3 regions of the Heyndrickxia sp. MSNUG genome follow, and region 3 is predicted to be linked to each of the others. Evidence: riboswitches for the same ligand, from Rfam matches in the RefSeq annotation. Region 3 holds a riboswitch; each other region holds the start of a gene.
What was found. Region 3 has a riboswitch for S-adenosylmethionine ahead of mtnW (2,3-diketo-5-methylthiopentyl-1-phosphate enolase). Riboswitches for the same ligand answer to the same signal wherever they lie in the genome.
Positions count from the first base shown of each region.

Region 1: it holds a riboswitch for S-adenosylmethionine, as region 3 does, so the genes downstream of both, AABM38_RS20875 (O-acetylhomoserine aminocarboxypropyltransferase/cysteine synthase family protein) here and mtnW (2,3-diketo-5-methylthiopentyl-1-phosphate enolase) in region 3, are expected to answer to the same signal.
Region 2: it holds a riboswitch for S-adenosylmethionine, as region 3 does, so the genes downstream of both, AABM38_RS10295 (LLM class flavin-dependent oxidoreductase) here and mtnW (2,3-diketo-5-methylthiopentyl-1-phosphate enolase) in region 3, are expected to answer to the same signal.

Region 1 covers NZ_CP150978.1:4,119,718-4,123,900, reverse strand. The annotation lists gene AABM38_RS20890 (toprim domain-containing protein) at 88-438, shown strand; gene AABM38_RS20885 (thioredoxin family protein) at 445-771, shown strand; gene AABM38_RS20880 (hypothetical protein) at 1,119-1,472, shown strand; SAM riboswitch class I at 1,566-1,668, shown strand; gene AABM38_RS20875 (O-acetylhomoserine aminocarboxypropyltransferase/cysteine synthase family protein) at 1,750-3,066, shown strand; SAM riboswitch class I at 3,184-3,297, shown strand; gene AABM38_RS20870 (methionine ABC transporter ATP-binding protein) at 3,492-4,183, shown strand, end outside.
Region 2 covers NZ_CP150978.1:2,060,890-2,065,072, reverse strand. The annotation lists gene AABM38_RS10300 (ATP-grasp domain-containing protein) at 34-999, opposite strand; gene AABM38_RS10295 (LLM class flavin-dependent oxidoreductase) at 1,236-2,285, opposite strand; SAM riboswitch class I at 2,425-2,528, opposite strand; gene AABM38_RS10290 (LL-diaminopimelate aminotransferase) at 2,618-3,793, opposite strand; gene AABM38_RS10285 (SRPBCC family protein) at 4,076-4,183, shown strand, end outside.
Region 3 covers NZ_CP150978.1:1,550,376-1,554,558, reverse strand. The annotation lists gene AABM38_RS07580 (methylthioribulose 1-phosphate dehydratase) at 1-390, opposite strand, end outside; gene AABM38_RS07575 (2-hydroxy-3-keto-5-methylthiopentenyl-1-phosphate phosphatase) at 387-1,049, opposite strand; gene mtnW (2,3-diketo-5-methylthiopentyl-1-phosphate enolase) at 1,046-2,269, opposite strand; SAM riboswitch class I at 2,722-2,830, opposite strand; gene AABM38_RS07565 (pyridoxal phosphate-dependent aminotransferase) at 2,896-4,095, opposite strand.

The sequences.
Region 1 (4,183 bases), 2.3 Mb from region 3:
GAAATATGTACTAACCCGCACAATTCAATTAATAATGTTTATAATGTTGTAAAGTAATTATTTTCTGGTGCATAGGTGGTTATGGCGATGGACGAAAATCACAAGGTGATCATAGTGGAGGGCTCGTCAGACAAAAGAAAGGTACAGACCGTGCTAAAAGAACCGGTAGAAATTATTTGTACAAATGGAACGATTGGTGTGTCTAAGCTTGATGAGCTGATTGATTCACTTTTTGATAAGGATGTATATATTCTTGTGGATGCGGATGCCTCCGGGGAGAAGCTTCGAAAGCAATTTAAACGGGAGTTTCCCGAAGCGAATCATTTGTACATTGATAAGATGTACAGGGAAGTGGCCACGGCACCAGAGTACCATCTAGCTACAGTTTTGATTGGAGCAAATATCGACGTTCATGCAGAGTATTTAGAAAAAGGATGACTGTAGATGAAAGAGTGGACAAAGGAAGAGATGGAAGCCTTTTTGAAAGAAAAGCAGACAGGTTTCCTGTATTTTTATACGCCTATGTGCGGAACTTGCCAGGTAGCAGGAAAAATGCTAGCAGTAATAGAACAATTGCTGCCTGATATTTCTGGCGGCAAAGCAGATTTGAATTACTTGCTGGCAATGGCCGAGCGATTCGAAATCGAAAGCGTTCCCTGCCTGATTATCTTAAACGAGGGAGAGATTCAGGAGAAAATATATGCCTTTCAATCCGTCCCCTATTTATATGGAAAATTGAAAATAATAGAGAATGTACAAACAAACGGCTAAGCCGTTTTTTTTTTTTTGCTCAGCAGTTTTCAAAGCTTATCTGAGCATGTGATATATTATCTGCCCCTGAAAGAATCGTGAAGAGCTTAACTACATTGCAGGATGTTTAGACATATTTCTCGGGAAATGATGGACAATGCCGAAACTCCACCTAGGCATTGTCTTTTTTTAGTTGAGTTCGCACAAAAGCAAGAATCAGGTATCAATTATTTGCAGGGATGCAGCATCAATCGACTTTCTTACCCCTGTGAACCTATTTATTGAGGGGCCCCGTAATATTTGTCGAAGGATTATTACAGGTTTTTTCCATAACACAAGGAATATGTAATAACAGGGGGCTGAACGGAATGGAAGAAAGAATCGAAAGCTTTATGAATGAAATTCAGAAGAAAAATCATATTATGCTATTAGTTACTAATCTGGATTTATGTCTCTCGATTGAAGCAGAAAAGCAAACTTATTATTTGTCGTTCAAAAAGAAGAAGGTTGAATTCAGCAAGGAGCGTGCATTTCCGGCTGCTCAATATGCGAAGCTTTCTGGAAGGGAAGATCTATTAATTCATTTGCTTGATGGACACATAAAGCTGCGTGAAGGAATTAGCATTGGCTATTTTAATCTTGTATGCCCATTTAGGACTTTACTGGTGCTTGAATCAATCTTTTACCTAGCCAGGCCGATGACTCTAAAAGTTTTTATCTGAAAAATTAAAAAATATTTGACCGGCTGCTCTACTGCATGATATTATCACGTTAACTTGCAAGACCATTTTGATGCAAAAATTTATAACTTAATATTCTTATCAAGAGAGGCGGAGGGACTGGCCCAATGAAGCCCGGCAACCGGTTAATAAACACGGTGCTAATTCCATCAGAGTAATGGCTCTGAAAAGATAAGGAGAGACGATATACGACCCTCTTCTTAGGAAGAGGGTTTTTTCGTATCTTCTTTCCTAAAATTAAAAGAATGGAGAGATGGAAATGGCGGAAAAACAGCGGAACTACAAAATTGAAACTTTAGGAGTACATGGAGGGCAATCACCAGATTCGGTTACAGGGGCCAGGGCGTTGCCAATCTATTCTAGCAATGCTTTTCAATTTGAAAATACGGGCCATGCGGCTGATCTTTTTGCACTTAAAGAGTCGGGCTATATCTATTCCCGGATCCATAACCCGACGGTAACGGCTCTCGAGGAAAAAGTTGCCTTGCTTGAGGGTGGCATCGGCGCGCTGGCAGTATCCAGCGGAATGGCAGCAATTACAATGTCAATCTTGAATATTGCTCAGGCTGGGGATGAAATAGTGGCGGCTTCCAATCTCTATGGAGGAACTTATAATCTTTTTGCCGTCACTTTGCCCAAGTATGGGATCAAGGTTCATTTTGTCGATCCTGAAAACACTGAGAATTTCAGAAAAGTGATCACGCCGAAAACAAAGGCTGTTTTTGCTGAGACGATTGGAAACCCAAGTCTGCGGGTTTTAGATATTGCTGAAGTAGCAGACATTGCCCATGAGGCAGGAGTTCCACTGATTATTGACAATACGTTCGCCACTCCTTATTTGTGCCGGCCGATCGAGCATGGAGCAGACATAGTCGTCCACTCAGCTACAAAATGGCTTTTGGGAAATGGAACAGTTCTCGGCGGCATCATCGTTGACGGCGGAAATTTTGACTGGAAATCTGCTAAATTCCCTGGATTTAATGAGCCAGATTCTAGCTATCATCACTTGGTCTACAGCGAAGCAATCGGTGCTGCCGCTTTTATTGTAAAAGCACGGGTGCAGCTCCTTCGAGACCTGGGGCCATCAATCAGCCCCCAGAGTGCTTTCCAATTCAATCTCGGAATTGAAACTTTGCATGTCAGGATGAAAGAACATGTGGCGAATACTTTAAGGGTCGTTGAATTCCTTGAGTCACATCCAGCCGTCACCTGGGTTGCTTATCCGGGCCATGAAGACCATCCAGATAAAAAGCTTGCTGATCAATATCTTCCAAAGGGTGCAGGAGCAGTTGTCGTTTTTGGCATCGAAGGAGGAAGGGACGCTGGAGCCAAGCTGATCAATTCAGTCAAATTATGGTCGCATGTTGCCAACGTGGGAGATGCGAAAAGCCTGATTATCCATCCGGCAAGCACAACACATCAACAGCTTGATGCCGAAGGACTTAAGGCAGCCGGCGTACCCGAGGACCTGATCAGACTCTCGGTCGGCATTGAAAACATTGACGATATCTTAGAAGATTTGGAGCAGGCGATCGAAAAAGCGACTGGTGTTCCATCTGCTGCAGCAAAAGTATAAAACGTATTTTCCAGTACATTCCATTTGATATTTGAGAATAATTTTATTGACACCCTTTTTTATTCCGTGATAAAATCACACTCGTAACTTAAAACCGATTGAAAAATGAATAGCGTGCTCTTATCAAGAGAGGTGGAGGGAAGTGCCCTATGAAACCCGGCAACCGTCAATAAGCTTGCTTATTGAAATGGTGCCAATTCACTCAAAGCGTTTTGCTTTGATAGATGAGAGAAAGGATACAGCCTACAATTATGCCTTTCTGCTCATTAGCAGAAAGGCTTTTATTATTTTACGAACATAATTGGTCTGTAGACCCTGTGAGTTGTTTGAATTAATTTACTCAGGGAATGGGAAACTAGACTGATAAAGTTGGACAATTTAACGGTTTTAAAAAAAGATATTCGGTTGTAAAGAGGGTGAGTCGATTGATCACAATAAAAAAGGCGAAAAAGATTTATGCTTCGAAAAAGGGAGAAGTAAAAGCCGTTGATGATGTAAATCTTGAAGTCAAAGAAGGTGAGATTTACGGGATCATCGGATATAGCGGGGCCGGTAAAAGCACATTGATCCGCATGTTGAATGGTCTTGAAATCCCTACATCAGGTTCGGTGGTCGTGGCCGGCAGGGAAGTATCCAGTATTAAAGGGGCTCAACTCAGAAAAGCTCGCCAGGAAATAAGCATGATTTTTCAGCATTTCAACTTGCTCTGGTCAAGGACAGTGGCGGAAAATATTGCTTTCCCGCTCGAAATTGCCGGTGTTTCCAAATCGGAAAGAGACAAACGGGTTAAAGAGCTCATTTCACTGGTTGGCCTTGACGGCAGGGGAGATGCTTATCCATCCCAGCTTAGCGGCGGACAAAAACAACGGGTCGGAATTGCAAGGGCTCTCGCAAATAATCCAAAGGTGCTGTTAGGAGATGAAGCAACTTCTGCATTGGACCCGGAAACAACAGATCAAATCCTGGATTTGCTTGTTGATATCAATAAAAGGCTGGGACTTACGATTGTCCTGATCACACACGAAATGCATGTAATCCGGAAAATATGTCACAGAGTAGCGGTAATGGAAGGCGGAAAAATAGTCGAAACAGGCCCGGTGCTTGAAGTGTTTAAAAA
Region 2 (4,183 bases), 510 kb from region 3:
TAAATAGTATAAAACACTGATAAATTAAGAATTTCACGCTAATAACATTACTCTAACCTTCTTTTCATTCTGCAGTAACTCTTCTCCTAAAAATTTCGCCAGCTCCAGCATCCCGTATTTGCCTGCTATAGCTTCTGCATCTGCATTATAGTTCGTATTAGTATTGATATCGTAAGTGAAAATGTCTCCTTGTTCATTTCGGATAAATTCGATTCCAGCCACGCTGATATTATTTGCTTCAAGTACCCTTTTATATTTTTCAATGATCGGGTCATTGAATCCTTCGGTTATCTGGAACTTCGGCTTCTCTTCTGCTTCCTCTCCCACCGGACAGAATACGTCACCGATTTGACAAGCGTCCGCCGGGCATAATTCAAACCCTTCTGATGTATCCACTCTTACCGCATATACAAACTCGCCGCCAACGAACTCACATCTAGTGATATAGCTTTCGGGTGAATAAATATATTCCTGGATGAGTGTAACACCATCAACCGGTTCTTCAAAAGCAGGTCCCTCAACATATGTCCTCAACGCTTCTACAGATTGGAACAGCTGGACACCGAGGCCCTTCCCCGCGCGATTATGCTTGGTAATGAACGGTCTTCCTTGAAAAGCGACAGCTGCCTCGAGAATCTGATTTTTGCCAACAGCCGCAACCGTCTTTGGCGTCCTGACCCCATGTTTATTCAGCTCCAAATACTGCTTGACCTTGCTTACCTCTAAATCAAGAGCCCGTGTTCCGTTATGCACCTTCCGTCCGTGGGCTTCCAGCCAGGCTAAAACCTGCGAAGCATATTCAGGTGCATAGCGATGGCCTCTTGTATGGGAGGACGCGCTCATTCTGCTATAAAAAATCCCCTCGGGCGGCTCAGTTGATAAATCCAGCAAGCCCTCATCAAGATGCCATTCCTCAAATGGCACACCCAGTTCCTCCAACCTCTTCGTTAAATGGATCGTCCATTCGCTATTTTCATGTATGACATAAACTTTGCTCAAATTCTTTCTCTCCTTTTTACTCTCTATCATTTTAAAGATTAAGAGTGAAAAATTCACTCGTTTTATTTAGTAGAATCCATCTCAAATATAAGGCAGAAAAGATCCTTTAACCATTGTTTCCGTTCTTACTAAGCTTCGAGCCATTTTTTCCCACTCGATAGCCTCTCTAAAAAGAGCAGTTTAACCAAAAAACGAAATTGTTTTACATTCAGTAAAAAAAGGAAATCTAGATTTCATCAAACTGTCAAACGTTCTCTTTTCTCCTCGACAAGAGGCATGACATCTTTCGCGAAACGATTCATTTCCTCTAACTGAGGTGAGAATTGCAGGAGAAGCAATCCAAGTCCTGCCTCCTCATACTGTAAAATGCGTTCTGCAATCTGCTCTGGCGTGCCCACCAGATTCGGCCTCAAACCACGATTGGAAACGGAATAATCCTGAAGCTGGATCTGCTGTTCGAGCTGGGATTTGCTCGTAAAATCCTTAAATCCAGCATAGGCGCTGGATTCCTTCACATTCGTGATTCGCTCTAATTCAGCGCGGGCTTCTTCCTCAGTATCACGGCAAATGACATACGCTGCCATTCCGAACTCTGACAGTTCTGCATTCCCGGTTGCATCTCGGCGGATTTTCATATCGGTGATTTTCCGCTGAATTTCTTCAACCGTTCCTCCATGCATCACATAAGCATCGCATTTCTCAACAATCGTCTGTTTCCCCTTCTCACTTTCACCGCCAGCGTACAAAATTGGATTTGGGCGCTGAACCGGTTTCGGGAAAAGCTTTGTATCTTTCAGTTGATAATATTTTCCCTCGTACGAAAAACTTTCTTCGCTCCAAAGTCCCTTTAGAACATCGATGAATTCAGTGGTCCTTTCATATCTCTCATCATGCTCGGTGAAAATGCCTCCATATTGGCGTGCCTCTTCTTCCCACCAGGCAGAAACGACATTCAGAGTGAAACGTCCTTTGCTGATCTGATCAATATTCGCGGCCATCTTTGCAGTGATAGCCGGATTGTGAAAACCAGGACGGACGGCAGCCATTATTTCTATTTTTTCCGTAACAGAAGCAAGTGCGGCAGCCGTTGTCCAAGCTTCAAGTGAATCATGCTCAGGACCTTTAATATCATTTAAGTAGAGCTCAGCGATTAGTGTTGTAGAATAACCCCATTGCTCTGCTGATTGAATCACTGTCTTGGCATATTCAAAAGTTGGTGGCATCTTTTCATCCTCAACATTCCTTAACCATCCGCCAAAAATCGGCAGCCAAAATCCATATTTCATCCCTGATCTCTCCTCTGCTCACATAATCCTTACTTTACCAACCCATTAAGTAGGTATTGTATTAATAAGATAGAGACTTAACAAAGCCCCCAAAAAACAAAAGCTCCCTTCACAAAGAAGAGAGCTTTCGCAAACTCTCTCCTTATCTTTCGAACAAAAAGTTCGCAGGAATTGGCACAGTGTTCATGTGAACCTGTTGCCGAGGTTTCGCAGGGCCTTTCCCTCCACCTCTCTTGATAAGAAGACAATATGTATTAAATTTTAGTTCAATAAAGTGATAATATTCTAAATTTATATAAAAGTCAATTCGTATACCGAAATATTTTACAATACTATAAGGAATGCTCAAGCATAAACCGGTTCACACGCTCGGCTGCTTCTGTAAGTCTTTCTGGCGGCTGTACCATCGCGATACGAACATAGCCCTCCCCTTGATTGCCGAAAGCGTCACCCGGGACGACTGCAATTCCTTCCTGTTCAATCAACTCGAAGGCAAAATCACGGGATTTCCATCCGGCAGGAATTTTTGCCCAGACAAACATCGTTGCTGGGGAATTAGCGACCTGCCACCCGCTATTTCTTAATCCTAAAACTAAAGCATCCCTGCGACTTTCATATTGCCTTACCTGGTCCTGCAGAAACGAATAATCAGAAGTCAAGGCAGCAACTGCTGCCATCTGAATCGGATAAAAGATCCCATAGTCGATATGTGATTTAAAAGAAGCCAGAATGTCAATGACTTGTCGATTGCCTACCACATAACCAATTCGGCAGCCTGCCATATTAAACGTTTTCGAAAGCGAATTGAACTCTACTCCCACTTCCTTAGCACCAGGCACTGACATGAAACTGATTTGCGGGTTTCCATCATAGATAAGCTCAGAATATGCAAAATCATGCACAACCAGGATATTATGCAGCTTGGCAAACTGGATAACCTCTTCGAAAAAGCTATGGTCAGCAAGCGCAGTAACAGGATTTCCCGGGTAGCTTAAAACCATCATTTTCGTCTTATGTAAAACGTTTTCTGGAATTTCATTAAGTTTAGGGAGAAATTTATTCTCTGCAAGCAGTGGCATTGGATGGATGAGCCCGCCAGCAATCGTTACACTAGCTTCATAGATTGGGTACCCGGGATCCGGCACAAGTACATAATCACCTGGATCAATGATCGCTGTGGCAAGATGAGCGAGTCCATCCTGAGAACCCATAAGCTGCAGGACTTCATTTTCATCATCCAGTTCAACACCATAACGCTGCTGATAAAAATACTTAACTGCCTCATTGAATTCACTGATCCCTTTCAATGTATACCCGTATCTTTCAGGATCCTTCGAATATTCAACCAGGGTATCAACTACAAATGATGGTGGCGGGAAATCCGGGCTCCCGATGCTAAGATCGATCACATCTTTCCCTTTCAAAACAGCAGCCTGCTTTCGGTCTACCACCTCCTGAAAGATGCTGGAAGTCATTTTTCTAATTTTTTCTGATCCGTAGAGATTCATGGACATTCCCCTTTACTGTGAATTTGCGTCATGTTGCTGTTCTTTGAGAATTCTAATTTTTTAAAATATAAATTCGATTATAACAGTCTCACATTTACAGTTCCAGAATCTTTTGTTATTCTTCTGAATTTTTGACTTAATAAAGTCCTCTGCCCATGCCACTCTTTTAATAGGTTTTCAAAAAGGCATGCGATGATCATCTTATTGCAATGGTAGGTTCCAAGCTTATATTAATGGTAAAATGAAAAAAATGTTAAATATTTAGAAGGAGTGAAAATAATTATGGATACTCAAATTACTACAAAAATGAAAATTTCAAAGCCTGCTCATGAGGTATATGAAGCATTTGTAAACCCTGAAAAGATGGCTAATTTCTGGTTTTCATCCGGA
Region 3 (4,183 bases):
CCATTTATCAAATGCTTTAATTAATTCCTGGCCCTGAAATTGGACTTCCCCCCTGTCACCATAGACTTCGGAGATGACATTATTGTCAATCGTATGGACATGGAGGCTGCAGCCCGCGTTGGTCTTTCTATATACTTCAACGTGCAGAAGTGTCTCGGCTGATGGTTTCAAATGCGTTTCTTCAACTGCCCTACCGTATTGATCGACAAGCAAAAAGTCTTCCTCAGTACGTTTCCGTTTATCCTTTCCGCTCGCTGTAACCAGAAACTGTATAGGGTCGCTGCTTACCTTGATCGCTAGGTTGCCGCTAGTTCCCATAAACCAGTCCCGTTCAGCAAGTTCTGCCTTCACATCAGCAAGTTCTTCCCATTTTGTTTCTAAAATGCTCATCCTCTCACCCCTGTCTTAGTTTTAAGAACTTCTATACAATCATAAAAAGTTTCAAATGGTATATGGGGAATTTCCCATTCTTCACACTTGGCTTTTAAATAATCTCTAGCGAATACAAAGTCTGCCTGCTTTGCAGCTTCAAGGTCGGTTACAGAGTCGCCTATAACAATTTTATATGTTTCGTTTTGAGAGAGCTTCCTCATAATTGATGGCTTGCAGCAGCCGCAATCATTGGTACATTGCTCATCGCAGCTGTTTGGCCATTCTATTTTGATTGTCTCTTTTGAAAAATTAGAGCCATTGCAATAAACTCCTGCAAACGGTCCAAAGCGTTCAATGATTGGTTCTATAAAAAAATCAATTCCTCCGCTGACGATATAAACCGGGATACTTTCCTCTTTCGCAAACTCAAGAAATTCCTGAAAGCCAGGGCGAATCTTAGCATTTTCTAAAGCATAATGAATGATTTCATCCTTCAGGCTAACCGGCAGTAGAGAAAACATCTTGCCGACTCCTTCTCTGATTGAAACACGGCGATCCAGTACTGCATTCTTCAGCTCATCCCAGCCAGGAGGTGCAAATTTATTCATGATTGAGATAATATTGTCTTTTTCAGTTACCGTCCCGTCAAAATCACAAAATATTACTGGATTTATCATTTTGACACCGCCTCTGTTGAACCCCATAGAGCTAAAGCGATCTTGAGTTCATCATGCTCCAATGCTCCTTCTTCAAGTGTTTTGCCATTCAGCACAGTATCAATTGCCTGCCGGAACGCCTTGCCTCCACCTAGGGCACCACCTGGGTGACCATGGACACCGCCCCCTGCATTGATAATTGAATCCAATCCAAAATCATTAATCAAGAGTGGTACCATACCGGGGTGAATCCCAGCTGATGGCACTGGGAAGCTCTTTTTAAAAAGATCCTCTGCGGTTAATGCATCTGAGATGGAAATGGCCTGCTGCTTTTCAAGTGCCACACTTCCATAAGGCGACGGGAACAAAGAGAAATCCGCCCCTGCATAGCGCACCAATTTTCCAAGGAGCAAGGAATGTGAAAATCCATAATCTTCAGCAGAAGTCAGGGCCCCGCTTACAGCCGGGTGTGCCATGATGGGTACGTTAATCTCATCGTCTTCCCTCAATTCCTGGAGGACATCCAATCCATATGCAAAAACATTGAATAACAATGCATCAGCACCAAGTTCAGCCGCTTTCCTTGCTTTATCTCTTAACTGAGAAGTCCTTCCCGTAAGATTGGCAGCATATAAGGTTCTGTGGCCGGTAGTTTCATAGACTTCTTCCAAAACCTTCTTCCCTTGCGAGATTCTCTTCTCAAAAGGGGTAAGTTCATTTTCGAACAGGATTTCATCATCCTTGATAAGGTCTACTCCACCAAGACTCTGTTCCCGTAATTGCTTAAGCAGGAAATCAAGATCGCGGCCAATCACACCTTTGAAGATACTCATTAATAACGGGCGGTCATACACGCCTAATTTACTGCGAATGCCCTCAATACCAAATCGTGGTCCAGGAAAAACCTTTTTTAGCTCATCGTCAAATTGTAGATCGACTAATTTCACTTTGCCATCAAGCGAGAGCTTTCCAAAGACGGTTGTTAAAATCGCCGGCAGATCTGGTGAAAAATTCAAGGCAGGATAAGCAATTTTTATTGTCGCCACCGTTTCTGAATTGCTGTCAAAGCCGGTTCCTTCAATTGAAACCACTCTTCCCTTATGTTTTTTAAGCTGTTTTTGATCGAGCTCTGGCAAATCTGTCCATGAACCTACTGTCAGTCCAAGTGCGATTCCCTCGGCCTTTTTCTCTGGGTTATGCTTTGAATCATGTACAATATAAGTTGCTGTAATTTCACTCATGAAGCTCATTCCCTTCTAAAACTAAATTCGTCATGCTAGAACTGGCAGGAACAAAAAGCGCAAGCGCCTTGGTCAGCCCCGACAAGCGCTGGCCGACTAAACCCGCCACGTCCTGTGGCAACGTCGGCACTAGTACATCGTGTCCGTCGAAGGACCGACCAATGAAGTCGTTCTTTGACTTCGTTGGGCGGACCGAAACCGAAATGTGTAGCCGACTGTCCAGAAACGCAGAAACTGGAGGCTCCGACAAAGAAGCGCTCTTTGCTTCTGCCGGCGGAGTTGAAGTTTCGGAGTTTCTAGGAGGCGAAACTAGACAAGAGACTCGAGGGGCTAGGCGCTGGAGCTGGATTAGGCAAATCTGACTTGAGTTATCCACACCTGAAAAATTTTATAATTTCCTAATGAAAAAAAACCTCTTCGAAAAGAAGAGGTTAGATGAATAAACTAACATCTCCTTATCTATCAGCTTCCGCTGCAAGAATTAGCACCGTGCCCAGCAAAAATGCTGGGTCGGTTGCCGGGCTTCATCGGGCTCGTCCCTCCGCCTGCTCTTGATAAGAAAATAATTTAATTAAGTTATTTAATTGGTTTAATTGGATAAAGTAATTTTATTAATTAGGATTATGTCAGGTTACTAAATTATTGTCAATATGTTTTTTGAAAATTCCCAAGCTTTCAATTCTGCTGACAGCTTCCCTGAGGCGATCCTCGGAGGTAAGCAAACCTACCCTGACATATCCTTCTCCATATTCACCAAATCCTACTCCTGGCGCCACCGCGATATGTGCTTTATCCAATAAGAAATCAGCAAATTCAACAGAAGTAAACGTCTCAGGAACTTTTAACCAAGCAAAAAATGAGCCTTTTGGAGCCGTAATGTTCCATCCAATATTTTTTAGCCCATCGACCAGCACATTCCTTCTTGATTCATACAAGTCATTCAATTCGGAAACACATTGCTGCGAACCCAGCAATGCCTCTGCAGCTGCTTCCTGAACCGCGCCAAACAAGCTGACATACATATGGTCCTGAAGCAAATTAATTGCAGCAATCACACTTTTGTTCCCAGCAGCAAAGCCAACACGCCAGCCTGCCATATTATATGTTTTAGAAAGGGTATAAATTTCGATTCCAACATCCTTTGCGCCTTCCGCCTGTAAAAAACTGAACGGATGTTTTCCATCAAACCCAATCGCGCCATAGGCAAAATCGTGAACGACACAAATTTCATTTTCTTTCGCAAGCTTAATCGTTTCATTAAAAAAATCCTCGTCTGCGATGGCTCCTGTTGGATTATTCGGGTAGTTAAGAAACATCAACTTTGCTTCGGATAAAACTTCCTTTTCAATCTCCGTATAATCAGGTAAAAAGCCGTTTTCTTCCCTCAGAGGCATTGTCACCATTTTGGCTCTCGCCAGTTCAACACCTGACCAGTAATCAGGGTATCCAGGATCAGGAACAAGAATCGTATCACCTGGATTAAGCAAGCATTGAGGAATTTCAACGAGGCCAGCCTTCCCGCCAAATAGAATCGCAATTTCTTCTTCAGGATCAAGATGGACCCCGTATTCCCGTTGATAAAATTCTGCAGCTGCTTCCTTGAAGGAACGCATTCCCCTGAAAGGAGAATACTTATGGTTAAGGGGATTCTCAGCCGCTTCTTTTAATTTTTCGACAATATGTCCAGGAGTCGGCTGATCCGGGTTACCTTGACCAAGGTTAATTACATCTGCCCCCTGCTCTGTGTATCTCCCTACTTTTTGGACGAGAGATGCAAAGAATTGCTTGGGCAGGCTTTTCAATAAATCTGATTGTTGAAACTCCATTTTATTTCACCTGCTTAAAGAACTTATTATATTTTGAAAATTTTAATTTGAAATTCTAGTCACAAATGATATAACGTAAATAGTAACT